Regions from separate parts of the Neobacillus sp. KR4-4 genome, predicted to be linked through region 1. Evidence: predicted binding sites of a transcription regulator. Region 1 holds the regulator's gene; the other holds the start of a gene.
The links. Region 1 encodes LexA, which represses DNA repair genes until DNA is damaged. Its sites were predicted from a motif close to CGAACATATGTTCG; they were not measured.

Region 1 (10,287 bases):
ACAGCTACAAGCATTAAGATGAATATCCCTGAAATATAAGCTTTTTTCTCTTTTTTAAAATACCATGCTAAGTCTAAAAATACTTTCATCCAACCGCCCCCAAAACACAAAAAAATATATTGTTGTCAGGTAAAATAATCATTTTACTGGAGTTTCATTTTACCAAATATTATCAATATAAGAAAGATTAAGAATACTTATCGAGGTCGAAAAAACATAATGATCTTCCTTTATGAAAATAAAAACCACCTGTCGGAATTTAATAAATTCAGAAAGGTGGTTAATTATTGTCTGATCGGATCGTGTTCGCTTGTCCGTTTATTTAGATTGTTGCTTGTTCATGGCAGCCATCATTTGGTTGATCTTCTTTTGTGATGGTTTTTGTCCCATTTGCATCATCATCATTTTCAGCATTTGTTCATTGATAGGCGGATTTTTCTTTAAGTAGCTCATCATATATTTACGAGCAATGAAAAATCCTAGTGCTACACCAGCTGCTAGTGCCAGTATACCAACTAGAACGTAATACATATTCAACTTCCTCCTTCGTGTTGTCTACCATACAGTGTACTAAATAAAACACGATTAGACAATATCTGCAATCAGATAAATTTTCTTTCTTTTATCGGTTTTAACCAGCCATATCTTTGATGTTCAAGGTCAAGCGCTAAAAAAGAAGACTCGCATTTTCTTAATACTTCAAAAAAGGCAGTCTCGGCTTCATAGCTTCCTTGTGCATCAATAGTAATTAAGTCTTGGAATACCTCTAACTTTGCCGTACTTAGTTTTCCGCTTAATTCCATCGAATATGCACCATTTTCAGCTTTAAAACCCTTGATTTTTCCAAGTTGCTTTAGAATAAGCTGATGAATCTTTAGCGCCTCGACTTTTCTGGTTATATAGGAAATTTGTTTTTGGGTTATAAATTTAAATTCACCGTTTGCTTTATGATTCTCTTGAAAAAGCTGAAAAAACAATCGCTCTCTTCCGAAGTAATGGGTCGCAAATTCATCTTCTATTAAATATAGTTGATATTTTCTCACCACTGTTCTCTCCTTCGTTGGTTACCCTTTTTACTATTATAAAAAAAGACAAGCGAAACTTTTGTCTTACGGCGCCAAAAACTTCCACTATTTTTGTCGATTGTAAGAATTGCAAGCTATTTTTTTATATTTCGGTAGATTTTATGAATTTTCCTGCAGCAATATCTTTGTGCATATTTGTGCAAATATTATCTGCCCCAACAAAAAAAGAGAACGGATAAATCCGCTCTCCTTAAAATTACGATTTTATTTTTGTAAAAGTGCCTTCACACGTGCCACAACGTTATCTACGGTAAATCCGAATTCTTCCATAATCTTTTCTCCTGGTGCAGAAGCTCCAAAATGATCAATCGCTAATACATCGCCTTCGTCACCTGTATATTTGTGCCAGCCAAACGATGAGCCAACTTCAATTCCAAGACGTTTTTTCACACCTCTTGGTAAGACAGAGTCTTTGTATTCTTGGGATTGTTGCTCGAAGCGATCCCATGAAGGCATACTTATGACTGAAGCATGAACCCCTTCTCCTGCAAGTGCTTTTTGAGCTTCCACTGCAAGACTTACTTCAGATCCAGTTGCTAAAAGCAATGCATCTGGAGTTTCTCTTTCAGAAGGAGATACCACATAGGCGCCCTTAGAAACACCCTCATAAGCATTGGTATCAGTATTTTTTAATGTAGGTAAATCCTGACGAGTTAACACAAGTGCAGTTGGTTTGTCTGTTGACTCAACAGCAAGCTTCCATGCTGCCGCTGTTTCGTTTCCATCTGCTGGGCGAATGACTGAAATTCCTGACATTGCACGTAATGCCGCCAATTGTTCTACCGGTTCGTGCGTTGGTCCATCTTCCCCAACAGCAATACTATCATGCGTAAATACATAGGTAACAGGTAATCCCATTAACGCAGCTAGTCGAATCGCTGGACGTAAGTAATCAGAGAAAACAAAGAATGTTCCGCCAAAAACTTTTACTCCGCCATGAAGAGCGATCCCGTTCATTGCAGCACCCATTCCAAATTCACGAACACCAAACCAGATATTGCGGCCTTCATAAGATCCTGGCATAAAGTCTTTCGTACCTTTGATCATCGTTTTATTAGAGCCTGCAAGGTCTGCTGAGCCCCCAATAAAAATAGGTAGATTTTTAGCAATGCCATTAATTACTTCACCTGATGAGGCACGGCTTGCAAGGCTTTTCCCTTCACTATAAACAGGGATATCCTTGTCCCAACCCTCTGGAAGTTCATTATTTAATGCTTGCTCAAGCTGAGCTGCTAATTCAGGGTATTCATTTTTATATTGAGCGAAAAGGTCATTCCACTCTTTTTCCTTTTTCTCACCATTTTCAACGATAAGCTTTTGGAAGTTATCATAGACTTCTTGTGGTACATGGAAATCTTCTTCAAAAGTCCATTTATAGGATTCTTTAGTAAGTTTTAATTCATCAGCACCAAGTGGTGAACCATGGACACCTGATGTACCCGCACGATTTGGAGAACCATAACCGATTACTGTTCTTACTTCAATCATTGTTGGTCGTTCTAAATCATTTCTTGATTCTTCAAGCGCTTTTGCGATTTCCTCGAGATTGTTTCCGTCCTCCACACGAAGATATTGCCAGCCGTAGGATAGGAAGCGATCTTTGACACTTTCTGAAAAAGACTTATTTAAATCACCATCTAGAGAGATATCATTTGAATCATAAAGGACCACTAATCTTCCTAGTTTCAAGTGCCCCGCGAGTGAAGCTGCCTCTGCAGAAACACCTTCCATCAAATCTCCATCTCCACAAATACTGTATGTAAAATGGTTCACAAGTTCATACTTATCTTTATTATAAACACTTGCAACATGGCGTTCTGCCATTGCCATTCCCACTGCCATTGCAATCCCTTGTCCAAGTGGACCAGTTGTTGCTTCTACACCTTCAGTGTGGCCGTATTCAGGGTGACCAGGTGTTTTTGAGCCCCATTGACGGAATTGTTTTAAGTCATCCATGCTTAAATTGAAACCAGACAAGTGAAGCATGCTGTATAACAACGCTGACCCATGTCCAGCAGATAAAACAAAACGATCACGGTTAAACCAACGTGGATTCTTCGGATTTTGGTTCATGAAACGAGTCCATAAAGTATACGCCATTGGCGCTGCACCCATTGGCATCCCTGGGTGTCCAGAGTTTGCTTTCTCGATTGCATCAATCGAAAGAGTTCGGATCGAGGTAACTGATAAATCATCAATAGTATTAAACATGAATTACATCCTTTCCTAATGACTAGGTACTAAGTACATTTCAATTTTATATTGATACTGTGGTTTATTCAACAAATAGCATAATAATAAAGAACAAAATCCGCTTTATTTTTTAGTTTGACTCAGAAAATGCCGCTCTATGTAAAAAAGGGATACAAAAATTGTATCCCTGAATTTTTAGTGAAGTGTATTTTTTTTCCTAGCTTTGATTTTTTCTGGTGTGACATCATTTCCCTTAGGATCAATAAACTTAGTGTTGGTAAGGGTATCAAGCATATTAGAACGAAATGCTGCCAAATATTCGCTTCTTAATTTTGATTGTTCTTTGGCTTCTGTTTCAGTCAATCCCGTTGCTTTAGCTTTTCTTGCCAACTCGTTAATTCTAGCCATTTTTTCTTTGGATAGCATGGAGTAAACCTTCCTTTCTACCTGTTTACATGACACCTGATTTTACTAAAAAAAAAACCTAATGACAAGGCAAAAGGTTTACTCTTCTTGTGATTCGATATATTCTTGGTATCTTCTATGTACGGTTGCCTTTGAGATGTTATAACCAAAACCTCTCAAAGTGGCAGCAATTTCAGCAAAAATTAATCCATTCTTTCTTAGCCGGACAATTTCTTCTACCGGTACTTCAATTTTTTCACGTCCGGAACCTTCACCAAGATTTTTTAAGTTTTTTTCAGGTTTATAACCATTCTGAACAGCTCGCTTCATGCCGCGCTTAATTTTTGCATTATGAAGTTTACGTTGATATTCCTCCACCATACCAACAATTTTTAAAACCATGGAATCTGATTCTGACAGCTGTAATTCTCCACTTTGAGAGATACTATAAAGTTTAATATTTTCTTTTAAAATGCAGTGCAAAATCGCTATTTTAGCGTTACCTCTACCAAGTCGGGTTTCGTCCTGGATTAAGACCGCATGAACTTGATCATCTTTAATACGCTCTAATAATTGAAAGATCCCTTCCCGGTCGAATTCGTAGCCACTTGCCTTTTCTTTAATTACACTATCAATTTCAAATTGATAGGAATGAGCAAGTTGTGTTAATTCCTCTTCTTGGCGCTTTAATGATGTTTCTTGTGTTTCTTTGTTGGTGCTAACACGGCAGTATATGATTGCTTTCATTGTTATTCCTTTCTATTCACTCACAGCACTAGCTAATTCTTGTGTTGTTAAACCCTTTTCGTTACTCACTGGAATAATAATTTCTTCACCAGGAAAAATTAGGTCTTCATCAATTTCATTATGCTTTTTTATCCAAGAAACAAATTCCTGGTTTGATAAAGAATGTTGTTCGGAATATTGGTCAGAGATTTCCCAAAGTGAATCTCCTTCTGAAATCGTAATCTTTAAATACTTATCTTGATCATTTGAATGATGTTGAAAAGATAATATGAAGGAAAGTGAACAGCTTAAAATAATTAGAATAATAGCATAGGAGTATTTGTTCCATAATTTTTTCATATAAAAAACACCTCTACTAAGAATATACGTTCGTTTTATTAATATGATTATAAAACGAACGTTTGTTTGTTGTCAACTATTTTTCGAACTTATGTTTGTATAAAAAACACGAACATGGTATAATAAAGACAACAAAAACCAGACGAGGTGGATTTTATCATGGCTAAAATATCAAAGCGGCAGCAGGATATATTAGACTTCATTAAAAGTGAGGTTAAGAGTAAAGGATATCCCCCTTCCGTAAGAGAAATTGGAGAAGCAGTTGGACTTGCATCCAGCTCCACTGTTCACGGTCATTTAGCAAGGCTGGAAAGCAAGGGACTGATTAGACGGGATCCAACCAAACCAAGAGCAATTGAAATATTAGAAGCAGATGCTGCAGCACATATACCAAGAAATGCAGTAGTAAATGTTCCCGTAGTAGGTAAAGTAACTGCAGGATTACCAATTACAGCTATTGAAAATGTCGAAGAGTTTTTCCCGCTCCCAGAAAGTCTTGCACCTGCAGATGAACAGGTTTTCATGCTAGAAATCATGGGTGAGAGTATGATAGAAGCTGGGATACTAGATGGGGACTACGTCATTGTGAAACAGCAGCCAACTGCGAATAACGGTGATATCGTTGTAGCAATGACCGAGGAAGATGAAGCCACCTGTAAAAGATTTTTTAAAGAAAAAGATTACATACGCCTGCAGCCAGAAAATTCTACAATGGACCCTATTATTCTAAGGAATATTTCAATTCTAGGAAAAGTTATTGGCGTTTATCGGCATATTCATTAATAAGGAGCTTGCACAACTGTGCATGCTTTTTTTATGTCGTATTATTGGGAAAATTTTTCATTTTTATCATATCATGTATATTATATAGTGAAAATTCAGTATTTTTACTCATGTCCATGTTGTAAATGTTTGATATAATTGAACTACACCAAGATTTACCTTAGGTCCAAAAAATTAGGCTTAAGGAGGTTGAGAAACCGTGTTAGCCGACATTATTTTCTCTATTGTAATTGGTGGAACTGTTGGCATTGTTGGACATGTTCGTAAGAACGGAAAAATTATCATGCCAAGGAAAACAAAAAGATTCATTTATCTCGGCTTTTTAGAAGAGTTGCTCCTAGGTGCGGTTGCTGCGCTTCTCCTCGTTCTATATACAGCTCCAAATTCAACGGTGGAAACTATCTTTTTTTCAATCATCGCAGGAATTGGTGGTGATGCCGTTCTTTCTAAAATTAAGCTACTTAATCAGAGTGAAAAGAATAATGAATAAATCGAGAGAAACGCCATGATACTATTCGTATTATGGCGTTTCTTTTACCAATGAAGACTGTTTATTTGATTATTTTGCTATCCGTGCCTGTATTTCAGATAATTTCACCTTAAAAAACGCTTTGTAAACTTCTGTATCCGCTTCCTTAAATACGGAATGGCTCACATAATCTCCTTTTAACGTTCTACGTTCCTCATCAAATAGAAAACATTCCTGACCTTTGGCTCCTGACTCTAGCAAACTTAATATAAGGTCCGGTTTCTTATACGTCTTTTCACGAAGTATTTCTTGGGTTTGAGCATTACAAATTTGCAGTTTATACAATTAGAGCACCTCCCAAATGTTTTCAAGTTAATCATATAATATATATGAGTAGCAGAAGGAAGATAATTGTGAATTTTTCAAGAAATAAAGGAAAATTATAGATATCGTTGAGGATTGACGACCTAATTTAGACGTTATAAGTAATTTAGATCGTCAATCGGGGCTATTGGCGACCGTAGTTTGATAGAAAAAGGAATTTGGGGCGTCAATCAATGGACTGCTTCCAAATCTAACTTGATAAATCACAACAAAAAAACCCTGTCACTACAAGCGACAGGGTTTACTGATATTAATACATGCTCATATATTGATCGCGTTCCCATTGGTGAACGACTGTGCGGAACATATCCCACTCGATTTCTTTTGCCTCAACAAAGTGTTCCATAATGTGCTCGCCTAGACCAGCCACGATTACTTCATCAGCTTTTAATTGATCTAATGCTTGAGCTAATGTAGCAGGAAGATCGATGATGCCTTCTTCGATTCTTTCTTCTTTGCTCATTACATAGATGTTTCTATCAACTGGTGCTGGAGGAGTTAATTGGTTTTTAATTCCGTCTAAACCGGCTTTTAGAAGAACAGCCATTGCAAGGTATGGATTAGCAGATGGATCAACGCTTCTTACTTCCACACGAGTACTTAATCCACGTGAAGCAGGAATACGAATTAATGGTGAACGGTTTCTAGCTGACCAAGCTACATAGCATGGAGCTTCATAGCCAGGAACAAGACGCTTATAAGAGTTTACTGTTGGGTTGGTAACCGCAGTAAAGGCTGGAGCGTGCTTTAGAATTCCGGCGATAAATTGACGAGCTGTATCGCTCATTTCTAAGTCGCCGCTTGGCTGATAGAATGCATTTTCTCCATTTTTAAATAATGAAAGGTTCATGTGCATGCCAGATCCATTAACTCCGTATAAAGGTTTTGGCATGAATGTTGCGTGCAAGCCATGTTTACGAGCGATGGTTTTAACAACTAATTTAAACGTTTGGATTTGGTCACATGCAGTTAATGCATCAGCATATTTAAAATCAATTTCGTGCTGACCTGGTGCTACTTCGTGGTGAGAAGCTTCAATTTCAAAGCCCATTTCTTCTAATTCAAGAACGATATCACGACGGCAGTTTTCACCTAAATCTGTTGGTGCTAAATCAAAATAACCGCCTTGGTCATTTAGCTCTAAACTTGGCTCGCCTTTTTCATCTAATTTAAATAAGAAGAATTCCGGCTCAGGTCCTAAGTTAAAGTTAGTAAATCCTAACTCTTCCATTTCTTTTAATACTCTTCTTAAGTTATTTCTAGGATCCCCTTCAAATGGTTTTCCTTCTGGAGTATAAATATCACAAATTAAGCGGGCAACTTTCCCCTTTTCTGCTGTCCATGGGAATACCACCCATGTATTAAGGTCAGGATAAAGCAGCATATCAGACTCTTCAATTCGTACAAAACCTTCGATTGATGATCCGTCAAACATCATTTTGTTATCAAGTGCTTTTTCTAATTGAGAAATTGGAATTTCCACGTTTTTAATAGTTCCAAGGATGTCTGTAAATTGTAAACGAATAAATTTTACGTTTTCCTCAACAGCTAATCTTTTAATATCTTCTCTTGAATACTTTGCCATTTTCTTACCCCCTATTTTTTGAAAAGATGCTGCCAATTTAATGGAAGAATCTTGACATATCTCCTTGACGTAATGATGATCGGTTGTTTCGGCCAGAATGCATCATTTCGTTGCGTAGTAGTTTTCTAAGTTGGTCATCCGTTAATTCGCGTTTAGCTTTCTCTGCTTGTTGTTCGATTATGTTAGATTGTTGTTGCTCTTTTACTAGGAATAATTGTTTAATACCAGCCATGTTCACACCTTGATCAATCAAATCCTTAATTTCTAGAAGCCTATCAATATCATTTAAGCAATATAGACGTCTATTCCCTTCGGTTCGAGCTGGAGAAATCAATTGGTGTTCTTCGTAGTAGCGAATTTGCCTGGCTGTAAGTTCCGTTAACTGCATGACCGTTCCAATTGGGAACAGCGGCATGGAACGGCGAATTTCCTTTCCACTCACCTAATTACTCCTCCCTTCGGGTTTGTTTATAATGCTATTATATTTCGTGTTAGAAAAGTTGTCAATGATATGTTAGATTTTCTTCCATGAAATTTTCTTAAAAAATCGTACAAACCAATAAATGGACTAAATAAGGTCTATTAATCCTTTTTCAGTTAAATGATCAATCGCGAGGCAAACAGCCATTTTTACATGGGCATATGTTAAACCACCTTGTACATAGGCAACATATGGCGGTCTTATCGGCCCGTCTGCGGTGAGTTCAATACTTGCTCCCTGGATAAAGGTACCTGCAGCCATAATCACGTCGTCTTCGTACCCTGGCATATAGCTCGCATGGGGAGTCACGTATGAATTAATGGGCGACGCAAATTGAATGGCCTGACAAAAAGCAATCATCTTATCACGGTCATCGAACTGTACAGATTGAATTAAGTCGGTCCTGTTAGCATTCCATTTTGGCGAGGAATTCATACCTAATTTCTCCAGCATTGCCGCCGAGAACACAGCACCTTTTAAGGCCTGGCCCACCACATGAGGAGCTAGGAAAAAGCCTTGATACATTTCTTGAAGACTATAGAGGGATGCACCAGCTTCAGCCCCAATCCCAGGTGAAGTCATCCGATATGAACAAGCTTCCACCCACTTTTTTTTCCCAACGATATATCCGCCAGTCTTCACGATTCCGCCGCCAGGATTTTTAATCAGCGAGCCAGCCATTAAGTCCGCACCGACATGACAGGGCTCCATTTCTTCTACAAATTCTCCGTAGCAGTTATCCACAAATACAACGACATCTGACTTAATTTCTTTTACATACTTAATCATTTCGCCAATTTCAGCTACTGTAAAAGAAGGTCTTGGGTCATAGCCCTTGGAACGTTGAATCCCAATCATCTTCGTATTCGGTTTTATTTTTTCAGATACTTGATCCCAGTTAATTCGCCCTTCATTTGTCAGGGCAACACTATCATAAGAAATGCCAAATTCTTTTAAAGAACCAACCCCATTTCCACGAAGACCGACGATTTCTTCCAAGGTATCATACGGTTTGCCTGTAATATAGAGGAGTTCATCCCCAGGGCGAAGAACACCAAATAATGCAATGGAAATGGCATGGGTACCAGAAATGATTTGCGAGCGAACCAGTCCTGCTTCACCGCCAAGGACATCTGCATAGACATTTTCCAACGTATCTCTTCCTATGTCATCGTAGCCGTATCCAGTTGACGGGATAAAATGAGAGTCACTGACCCGATGTTTTTGAAACCTCTGTAAAACCCTAAATTGATTGGTTTCGATTCTTTCATCAATTTCCTTATGTACCCCAGCAATTTGTTGTTCGACTTCCCTAACGATTGGCTGGAGTTTTTCCCCATTTTTTAACTGTTGAAACATGCATGAATCTCCTATCTACTTTTATAATTCTGTAATTGGCCTGTAATTTGATGATCTTGCAGCGAAAATCCCTTACAGTGATATAACTGACTATCTTCATCAAAAGAAAGTCCTCTTAAGATGGTCTCATTTTTTAATTGAGAAAGCAGTTTTCCCTCCGTAGAAGGAACGGCTACCTCATAAGGAACCATCAATTCCATCACAACTTGCTCTATTTTTTCTTTTAAAGAATGGCGGTCATTCTCGTCAAAAGCACTGATAAATGCTGTTGGTGTATCCGCAGTTGGGACAAAATCAGCATGCTGAATATCCCTCTTATTATATACCGTTATTTGCGGGATATCTTTCACTTCCAAATCATCTAACAGCTTTTTTACTGTTTTTTCATGATGGAAATAATCCGGGTTGGACATATCCACTACATGAAGCAGCAAATCTGCTTCCTTTACTTCCTCGA
Region 2 (10,287 bases), on a different contig from region 1:
TTATTTCCTAAGGCTGAGACGACCGAGTCTTTGACTGAATGCTGAAATTCATCATTGGATAGCGATCTTCTTGCAACCCCAATCACCGCAAATTTAGTTAATTTTCCTTTCTCATATAACCGGTAAAGGGAAGGAAACAACTTCCTTTTTGCTAAATCACCAGTCGCACCAAAAATCATAATTAATGAAGTCATGTTTCCAGTTTGCTCCAAAGTAAATACCTCTTTTCTGTTTATGTAAAAATGTATATTGCTCTTATGTTTATATTGTTTGATTTTATCTCATTCGACTAGACTTCGCAAAAATAATACAACGCAATTTGACAATTTTTTTTATTTTTCACAAAATAATCCCTGATATTCACTAATTACTAGCTGCCCATGGAGGAGAAAATAATATTTTTTTGTGCTATATTATCAATATTGGAATCCAAGGAACGGAATTTGAGAGGAGTTTATTATTGTGGATATTTTTTTCCTAGGAACAGGGGCTGGAATGCCGGCAAAACTCCGCAATGTCACGTCCATTGCACTGAAATTGCTTGAGGAGCGGGGGGCGGTTTGGTTATTCGATGCCGGTGAGGCTACCCAGCATCAAATTTTGCATACTCCCATAAAACCACGGCGAATCGAAAAAATCTTTATTACACATCTTCACGGTGATCATATCTACGGGCTGCCAGGATTATTATCAAGCCGCTCTTTTCAAGGCGGGGAATCAGAGGTAACCGTTTATGGCCCCAAAGGGATAAAAGACTATATTCATGTCAGTCTATCAATAAGCCAAACTTATTTGAAATATCCTCTAGTTGTCATTGAAATTGAAGAGGGAATTATTTTTGAGGATGAGCAGTTTTTAGTGGAATCCCGCCGGCTAGACCACGGTATACCTTCCTATGGGTATCGGATAGTAGAAAAGGACAGGCCTGGAACATTACTTGCTGATAAATTGAAAGAAGCAGGGGTCCAGCCGGGGCCAATCTTTAGAAAAATTAAAAATGGTGAGGCTGTAACTCTTGATGATGGCAGAACGATTGATCCAACTGAGTTTCTTGGTCCTGAACAGAAGGGGAGAGTTGTGACGATTTTAGGGGATACCCGCTACTGTGAAAATGCAATTTTATTGGCTATGAATGCCGATCTTTTGGTACATGAAGCGACTTTTTCTGCTCATGAAGAAAAGCTGGCCCATGACTATTTTCATTCAACCACACATCAGGCTGCAGATGTTGCAAAGAAGGCCCATAGTAAATTGTTGTGTCTTACACACATAAGCTCTCGTTATGACCGCAATGCTTGGCAAGAGTTAGTAGATGAGGCGAAAGAAGTATTTTCGAATACGGATATTGCTGAGGATTTTAAAGAAATAAAGCTGCCACTTAAATAATATAAAAACACACTTACCTAAGTTATAGGTAAGTGCGTTTGATTTAAATGGTTCAAATCCAGCCGCGTTCGTATTGTTTTGGTCCTTCAATATTTACACCAAGCTCCTTCGCTGCAGTCCTCGGCCAATACGGATCGCGAAGCAATTCACGAGCTAAAAAGACTAAATCGGCTCTTTCATTTTGTAAGATTTCCTCCGCTTGGATCCCCGTAGTGATTAATCCTACCGCACCGGTGGGAATGCTGGCACCATTCTTAATGGTTTCCGAGTATTTTACTTGGTATCCGGGATATACGTCAATATGGGCAGGGACAAGCGCACCAGAACTTACATCGATTAAATCGACACCTTGTTCTTTCATCCATTGACTATAATGTATGTAGTCATTTGGAGACAATCCTTCTTCGTGGTAATCATGTGCGGAAACTCTCACAAATAATGGACCATCCCAAACGGTTTTTACGGCATCAATCACATCGCGGAGGAATCTGTAGCGGTTCTGTGCTGATCCCCCGTATTCGTCAGTTCTTTTATTGGATAGCGGCGAAAGGAATTCGTTGATAAGATACCCATGAGCACCATGGATTTCGATTACATCGAAACCAGCTTTTGCAGCACGCTCTGCGCCTTTTTTAAATGCTTCGATTGTTTCTTCGATATCTGTTTTGGACATTTCCTTTGGCGTTTTCATTTTCTCATTAAAAGCTAGTGCAGATGGAGCAAGAATTTCACCTTCTAACACTGCTTTTCTGCCAGCATGGGCGAGTTGAATGCCTGTTTTGGCTCCATGCTCTTTCATTAGACTTACAAGCTCAGTGAAGCCCTCTACATGCTTATCACTCCATATACCTAAATCACGAGGTGTAATTCTGCCTTGAGGTGTTACCGATGTTGCTTCAACAATAATCAGCCCTACCTGGCCAACTGCCCTGCTTGTATAGTGAGTGCGATGCCAGTTTTGTATATGTCCATCTTCGTTATGACTCGAATACATGCACATGGGCGCCATGACAACTCGATTTTTAAATGTGACACCCTTTATGGTATAGGGGGAAAATAGTTTTACTGCCATTTTAGAAGCCTCCATAAAATTAAATAATAAACATTCCTTTTTAGTATAGCAAAAGGAATGTTTTATTGAAAAAAAACAGTTTCTACTCTTTCTCCCGGAGTTCGCTTAACCGATAGGTGGTTCCCCTCCAAACAATCCCGCCGCGCTTAAAGGTTAGAAGGCTTGCCCGGATAATTGAATAAATAAATAGTAAGGCTGTGATTGGCAAAACCAAAAACATGAGCGGAGAGAATAAGGTTAGTTTTTTTATGACCATTACATAAAGTATTCCACTTATTATTATATTTCCGATGGATAATAGGGCAACAGTCTTGTTCCCGGAAAAAATCATCAAAAAGGGCAGAACGTTGGTGATAAATACACCGAGGATTGCAAAAATCACCATACTGATTCGGTAGTGTAATCCGGCAAATGTATTCTTTTCTAGCCCGATGAAGGCCTCCTTTAAACTTCCATACCATTCTACTTCGATTAAATGTAATGCAGTTATGATTCTTTGTCGATAACCAGCCTTTTTCATCTTCATCCCAAGCTGTAAGTCATCATCCGGGCGCATTTTTATTCTTTCATGTGTTCCGAATGACTCATAAGATTCTTTTAAAACAAGATTAAAAGCGCCGATTCCTGTTCCAATCTTTGATTTGGGGTTGTTGGCTAACCACGGGCGTTTGAAATATGAAAAGCCAAACAGGAAAAAGGCAACAAATGATTTTAACCAAAACCGTTTAGCGCTTAAGTTTGGCGCTGCAGTTAGGTGATCCAATTTATTTCTTTCAAAATAATGGAGCGCTTTTGCGAATGCTTGTTTTTCAAAATGTATGTCGGCATCAGTAAACAATAGCCATCTACCTGAAGCATGACATGCACCAGTGTACAAGGCGTTATTCTTCCCAAGCCAGCCCTCAGGTAATTTCTCAATATGGATAACCCTTATGCGTGGGTCTCTTGTTGTTAATTCTCCCATAATAGTACCTGTGGCATCAGTGGACCGATCATTGACGAGAATCCATTCCACATTTTTGTAGGTTTGCTCTAACTGGCTGAGGATGCTTGCAGCAATCTGCTTTTCCTCATTACGGGCAGCAACTACTACAGTCAACAATGCTCCTTGCGCTAAGTCTTCCTCTTTTTCTAATGGATCTATTTTTCTCAGCCCAATCATTCCGTCTATAAGAAAGATAATCCAGACTAGAATTCCTAATGAAAATAAAATCGTTAGCATGCATGACACTTCCCTAGCCTTTTTTCCTAGTTTAAAGTAATAAAGGCAAAAATCCAATTTAGGAAGGTTGGTCGGCAGTTTGAAGCTTAGAACTTAATTCAGTTCCCATTTTTTTAGATTGGGCCGTTGCTGCTTTGATACATGAAATGAAAGCTTCTTGTACCCTGTGTTCCTCAAGCACTCGAATCCCAGCTTCTGTTGTTCCGCCAGGGCTTGTTACGTCTTTACGCAGCTGGGTAGAAGATTTACTTGAGTTTTTGACCATTTCTGCTGCACCAAGCAGTGTTTGTACAATCAATTCACTGGCCATATCTTTTTCAAGACCAACTTCAACGGCACTTTTCTCCATTGCTTCAATTAGATAATAAATATAGGCGGGGCCGCTGCCGGAAAGTCCAGTTACGGCATCTAATTGTTCTTCTTCCACAACGGAAGCCATGCCGACGGTTCCAAATAAGGTTTTAGTTGTTTCTAACTGAGAATCGGTAACACGATGATTCACGGCAACAGCAGTAGCTGATTTTCCAACCGCTGCCGAGGTATTTGGCATGGACCTTACAATCGCAAGTGGGATTCTTGCCAATGTTTCAATGGTATTCATGGATACACCTGCTAAGACAGAAACGACGAGCATCTCTTCAGTTAAGTGTTCACGAATCGATTGAATAGCAGTCGCGACGTCTTTTGGTTTCATGGCTAACATCACAATGTCTGTTTGATCAAACAGTTCATTCAAATTATAAGTTGTTCGAATTCCATAACGTGTTTCTAATGTTGCTAATCTTTCTTGATTAGAATTGTTCGTGATCCAAATATTTTTTTTATCAATAAAACCATTTTCAAGAATTCCTGAAATGAATGCTTCAGCCATCGATCCTGCGCCAATAATTGCGATTTTTTTCATGTTTATTCCTCCTTTATTTTACCGAAAACATAAAAAAACCCTTCATCCATAAAGGACGAAAGGTTTCGCTTCCGTGGTACCACCTTCATTTACCCTTGCTTAAATTTCAAGAAGGGTTCACTCGACTCCGATAACGCCGGATGTGCGTTAGGTTTTCCTAAGTGCTCCTAAGGTAGGTTCAATGATTAAGAGGGCGGTGAAGTCTTTCAGCCATCGAACTTCACTCTCTTTCGCCATTTCTCATTTACTGGCCTTATTCATCGCTTTAGCGAATCAAATTTTTACTAGATTATGCAAGATAAACAACCTATCTGTCAATAGATAAATTTAGCGAATTTTTTATTTTTTCTAAAAAATTATGCAGAAATAATGACAATTGGTTTAAAAGTCGCTACACTTTAGTATATATAATAAATGTCACATAATGTTCGTATTTATACCATTGGATTCTTTATTCAAAAATAATGATAAGGGGTTTTAGGAATGACAAAATGGAAAGACGGAATAGCAAAAATTACGGTGCCGACTCCTTTTGCGGTTGGGGATGTCAATGTTTATTTGATTAAAGGCGAGCGCTTAACACTTGTTGACGCGGGAGTGAAAACGGAAGAGTCCTGGATGTCGTTTAAGAAGCAATTAGAGGATTTAGGCTTAAGTCCTGCTGATATCGAGCAGGTGATTCTAACGCATCATCACCCTGATCATGTTGGTATGCTTGATTACTTTCCAGACACCTTAGAAGTATATGGTCATCAACTGAATGAACGATGGATTCATCCCACTGAAGCCTTTTTTCAAGAGCAAGAAGAATTTTTTCGTGTGTATTTTCTAGAATTCGGTCTGCCTGAAGAATACTTTCCTTTGCTTTCAAATTTAAGAAAAACATTGAAATATTCTTGCAACCGCTCATTGACTGGCCATCTTGTTGAGGGAATGAGACCTCCTGGGCTTAATGAATGGCAGGTCATTGAAACACCGGGGCATGCCCAAAGCCATATTGCCCTCTACCGGGAAAAGGATGGAATTTTAATTGGCGGAGATTTAATTTTAGCACATATCTCACCCAACCCATTGCTAGAGCCGCCAGCCCCTGGGGAAACAGAAAGACCGAAGCCACAGCTGCAGCATAATGACTCAATGAAGAAGCTGCTTTCGTATCCCATTCAATGTGTCTACACAGGGCATGGGGAGGAAGTTTATAAGTTAGCAGAGTTGGTTGATAAACGATTGGTGCGGCAGCACGAGCGGGCCATGACGGTTCATAGCTGGTTAAAAGAAGAAGAGATGACCGTATTTGAAATCTGTAAACGCTTGTTTCCGTCGGTTTACCAGCGCGAACTGATGCTGACCATTTCCGAAACCGTCGCACAACTTGACTATTTATCATCTATTGGGGAGATTAGTAGTAAGGGGACGAATCCTGTTCTTTTTCAGGCTAAAATTTAGTTGGAATCAACTCAGATGAGGTGTAGAAATGGTTAGGGAACAATTAAAAGGTAAAAATATCGTGATTACTGGTGCATCAGGAGGTATCGGAGCAGAAATCGCTAAACTTTGTGCTTCTAGCGGGGCCAATCTTGTGCTATTAGCACGAAGTATTAGTAAGCTCGAGCAATTGCGAATGGACCTCCAGCAAAAGCATCCCGTTAAAGTTGCTGTTTATCAGTTGGATGTGTCGGACACAGCTGAGGTAAAGAAGGTTTTTCAACGGATTTTCGATACAATCGGGGATATTGATATCCTTGTTAATAATGCCGGCTTTGGAGTCTTCCGTGAAGCCCATTTGGCGACATTGGATGAAATTAAAGGCATGTTTGATGTCAATGTGGTTGGGCTGATGGCCTGTACAAGCATGGTGCTGCCGAAAATGCGTGAAAGGCGTTTTGGCCATATTATTAATATTGCCTCTCAAGCTGGGAAAATTGCCACACCCAAATCAAGTGTCTACTCGGCCTCAAAGCATGCGGTTCTTGGTTACACCAACTCATTGCGGATGGAATTAGCAGATGTTAATGTACTTGTAACCTCTGTGAATCCTGGTCCAATCGCTACCAATTTTTTTAATATTGCCGACGAAAAAGGTACCTATGTTAAAAATGTGCAGAGATTTATGCTCAAGCCCGAGTATGTCGCCGAGAAGGTCGTTGACAGTATGCTGACGAAAACAAGGGAGATTAATTTGCCGCGTTGGATGAATATGGGGAGTGTTGTGTACGTACTCTTCCCCCGACTGTTTGAACGGATTGGCAGACGGGCTTTTAATCAGAAATAAACAATGAAGTAGAAAGCCTCTCATCAGGGGCTTTTTTGTTTTGATGGCATAATTAGCCTGTTAAAAATTCATACACTGTATCATTGATGACCTCGTATAAGTCTGCAGTTGGTTCGTCCTCTTTTAATTGGATAATTCGCTTTGTGAGCATCTCCAAATCCTTTTCACCAATAGGCATGGAGTCCGCTTCGTAATATTGTTTAAAACAATTTTTAATCATCTTCGCGACTAGTTTTTTATCCATAAACATGCACCTCACTCACATTATACTATTTTTTATCCAGTTTCCATAAATGAATAAATGCCGAAAAATTTCCATTGAATACGAACGCATATTCGCTTATGATAGTGAATATAATAAAAAGGAACGAATGTTCGATATTTAAGTTGTGAGGGATCAGTCATGGTGGATTACAGCGTACTGCCACAAAATAAAATTTTATGTGTGGACATGAAGAGTTTTTATGCCAGTTGTTCGGCTGTCATGCACGGCCTTGACCCAATGGAATGTTATTTAGCCGTTGTCGGTCAAAAAGAGCGGCAGGGAAGCATTGTCCTGGCTGCTTCACCGCGAATGAAAAAAGAATTTGGCATCAAAACGGGTTCGCGAATGTTTGAGATTCCCAATGACCCGAGGATTCAAATTGTGGAACCGAAAATGGCAACCTATTTGCGAATTGCGACAGAAATTTCGCGTGTATTTAATCGCTATGTTCCAAAAGAAGCAATTCATGTCTATAGCGTCGATGAAAGCTTTATTAAAGTGGATGGTGCGATGCAGTTGTGGGGGGATGCCCACACGATAGCCCGAAAAATAAAGAATGATATTGAACGGGAGTTTCAATTGCCATGTGCCGTTGGAATTGGCCCGAACATGCTACTGTCGAAGCTATGTCTCGACCTTGATGCCAAGAAAAAGGGAGTGGCCGAGTGGACATATGAAGATGTCCAAACCAAGCTTTGGAAGCTGTCTCCGCTTAGAGAAATGTGGGGGATCGGCAGGCGCGTGGAAAAAACATTAAATGGGATGGGCATTTTTACTGTCGGTCAGCTCGCTCGCTATGATTTAGAAACGTTGGAAAAGAAATTTGGCATCATGGGAAACCAGCTTTATTATCATGCCTGGGGTGTTGATCTCTCTGAATTGGGTGCACCGCTTATTCAAGGGCAGATTAGCTTTGGAAAAAGTCAAATTCTGTTAAGGGACTATAAAGAGGAAGCGGAAATTAAGACGGTCATTTTAGAAATGTGTGAGGAGGTAGCAAGGAGGGCACGGACGCATCGAAAGGCAGGGAGAACAATTAGTCTCGGAGTCGGCTATAGCCAGGATGAATTTGGCGGCGGTTTTCATCGCTCGAGAACGATCGGACAGCCAACAAATGTGACGATGGAGCTTTATCGTGTTTGCCTTGAATTATTTCATGAGCATTATACCGGAAAGACGGTACGGCAAATTTCGATTGCCATCAGCAATATTGTTGACGACCTCGAGCTTCAGCTTGACCTTTTCGACATGGGTGCTTATAAGCGGCGTGAGCTTGGCTATGTGGTAGATACGGTGCGCAGACGCTTTGGCTCAGGTGCTTTGTTGCGCGCTGTTTCTTATACGGCAGCCGGAACGGCTAAGCACCGGGCCACACTTGTCGGCGGACATAAAAGATAGGAAAGAAGGAGAGGCGTATGATTCGTGACCGCGGAAGAATCAAATGGACGTCGATGATGCTTCCAGAGCATGTGAAATTGCTCAGGGATTGGGTGAAGGAAGATCGGTATGAACAGAAACGAGAGATGGATGAACAGCAGCTGGAACTCATGAACGAGATTTTGTCCGAAGCGATTGAGTATAATCAGTACGTAACAATTACCCATTACCGAAATCGGAACTATGAAATCGTGATTGGCAAAATCCATTACTGGGATGAACTAACCCAAAGGCTTCATGTATTGGACCGCTTTGAAGAGGTGCACCGGATTCCGATGGATGCCATTGCTGACATTCGGATGACGGAGACTTAACTATGAGCAAAGTTGAGTCAACCTCACGTAACATGTGGTACAATCACCATATGCTAAACAGAGGGGGGAATCAACGTGGAAATCAATATAACGGCAGCGGCAGCTGAAAAAATAAATCAAAGAGTTCATGGTCGAGAAGGCTACTTAAAGCTAAAATATGATACCGACGGCTGTGGTTGTGCGGTTAATGGGGTAGTGGCATTGTGGTTTGTCCCGAATCTAGATTCAGATGATATTCCGATTGAAACAAATGATCGAACGGTGTATGTGGAAAAATCAAAAACAGTTTTTTTGGATGAGCAAATGAAAATTGATTTTTCTAATGCGGCCAATTGCTTTCAACTAAAGAGTCCACAGCAGATCCTTAATGGTCATATGAGCTTACTAATCAAAGAAAAAACAGACTGATCCATTTTGGACAGTCTGTTTTTAGCTTGGTAAGGGATGATCAACATACTTTTGTAAAAATTCATCAATTACCCGTTCATAATCAGCCCGGTTTTCGTTAAAGGACTGAGCGTGGCGGCCATTAGCTGCTAAATAGAGCATTTTAGGCCCTTTTTTATGTTCGAACAAATCCTTTGTCATGGTCGGAAGAATAAAATCATCCTTTTGGCTGTGAATAAACAAAATCGGATGTTTGATATTTTCGATGACCGAAATCGGTGATACATTTCGAATCGAATATTTATCCCGCAGACGTAAAAGTGCATCACCAAGCGGCAATAAAAGGCTAGGGATGAGCTTAAAATCCTTTTTAATGAGATAGGCAAGCTGCTCCTTAAAATCCGAAAATGGACAATCAGCAATATAAAAATCAGCACCGTCCTCAAGAAGCCCAGCATAGAGAAGCATGGTAGCGGCCCCCATCGATTCGCCATGAATTCCCAGTTCCAGCTGAGAGCCTTTTTCTTTTTTGAGCCAATCGACAACAGTTTTTAAATCAAATTTTTCATAATGACCAAAGCTAGTGGTTTTGCCCCCGGATTCCCCGTGGCGGCGATGGTCATAAATTAATGTATTAAACCCCCGCGCTAAAAACAGATTAGCGTATTTAATCGAATTAACTTTTGTTTCGGTTACACCATGAGAGATAATGATATAACGATTGGTCTGATGTGGTTCAACGAGCAGAGCTTTAATCATATAACCAAAAGGGGAAGGGATATCTATTTCCCGCTTCGGCAAGGATTCAAATTCCTCAGGATTATATCTGCCAGCCTCTTTTTCACGTCTTAAAATTAAATCCTCATCCTTCTTTTTCATATACATAAGGCGGTTTGTAAAATACAAACCGAGAGATAACCAGAATAACAACAAGGCAATCAAGGTTCGGAATGTCTTCTTCACCAATGGCACCTCCTGTGTTTTTTTATATAAGGTATGAAAAAAATAATCTCCAAGCGCCCATAAAT

Region 2: ACE198_RS11750 (Y-family DNA polymerase) is a predicted target of LexA. The motif match lies at 7,182-7,195, and genes of this name have one in related genera.

The regions. Positions count from the first base shown of each region.
Region 1 covers NZ_JBHHJU010000003.1:285,799-296,085, reverse strand. Annotated here, with positions in the region: gene ACE198_RS04925 (ABC transporter transmembrane domain-containing protein) at 1-89, opposite strand, end outside; gene ACE198_RS04920 (YneF family protein) at 319-531, opposite strand; gene sirA (sporulation inhibitor of replication protein SirA) at 603-1,043, opposite strand; gene tkt (transketolase) at 1,290-3,296, opposite strand; gene ACE198_RS04905 (DUF896 domain-containing protein) at 3,474-3,704, opposite strand; gene ACE198_RS04900 (YneB family resolvase-like protein) at 3,783-4,430, opposite strand; gene yneA (cell division suppressor protein YneA) at 4,443-4,769, opposite strand; gene lexA (transcriptional repressor LexA) at 4,929-5,552, shown strand; gene ACE198_RS04885 (DUF4257 domain-containing protein) at 5,752-6,042, shown strand; gene ACE198_RS04880 (hypothetical protein) at 6,112-6,366, opposite strand; gene glnA (type I glutamate--ammonia ligase) at 6,656-7,990, opposite strand; gene ACE198_RS04870 (MerR family transcriptional regulator) at 8,028-8,405, opposite strand; gene ACE198_RS04865 (methionine gamma-lyase family protein) at 8,559-9,830, opposite strand; gene hflX (GTPase HflX) at 9,842-10,287, opposite strand, start outside.
Region 2 covers NZ_JBHHJU010000009.1:125,842-136,128, forward strand. Annotated here, with positions in the region: gene zwf (glucose-6-phosphate dehydrogenase) at 1-179, opposite strand, end outside; gene rnz (ribonuclease Z) at 463-1,386, shown strand; gene namA (NADPH dehydrogenase NamA) at 1,439-2,458, opposite strand; gene ACE198_RS11725 (glycosyltransferase family 2 protein) at 2,541-3,680, opposite strand; gene proC (pyrroline-5-carboxylate reductase) at 3,739-4,584, opposite strand; gene ACE198_RS11735 (MBL fold metallo-hydrolase) at 5,068-6,030, shown strand; gene ACE198_RS11740 (SDR family NAD(P)-dependent oxidoreductase) at 6,059-6,856, shown strand; gene ACE198_RS11745 (YqzH family protein) at 6,909-7,100, opposite strand; gene ACE198_RS11750 (Y-family DNA polymerase) at 7,260-8,519, shown strand; gene ACE198_RS11755 (YolD-like family protein) at 8,537-8,872, shown strand; gene ACE198_RS11760 (iron-sulfur cluster biosynthesis family protein) at 8,948-9,280, shown strand; gene ACE198_RS11765 (alpha/beta hydrolase) at 9,302-10,222, opposite strand.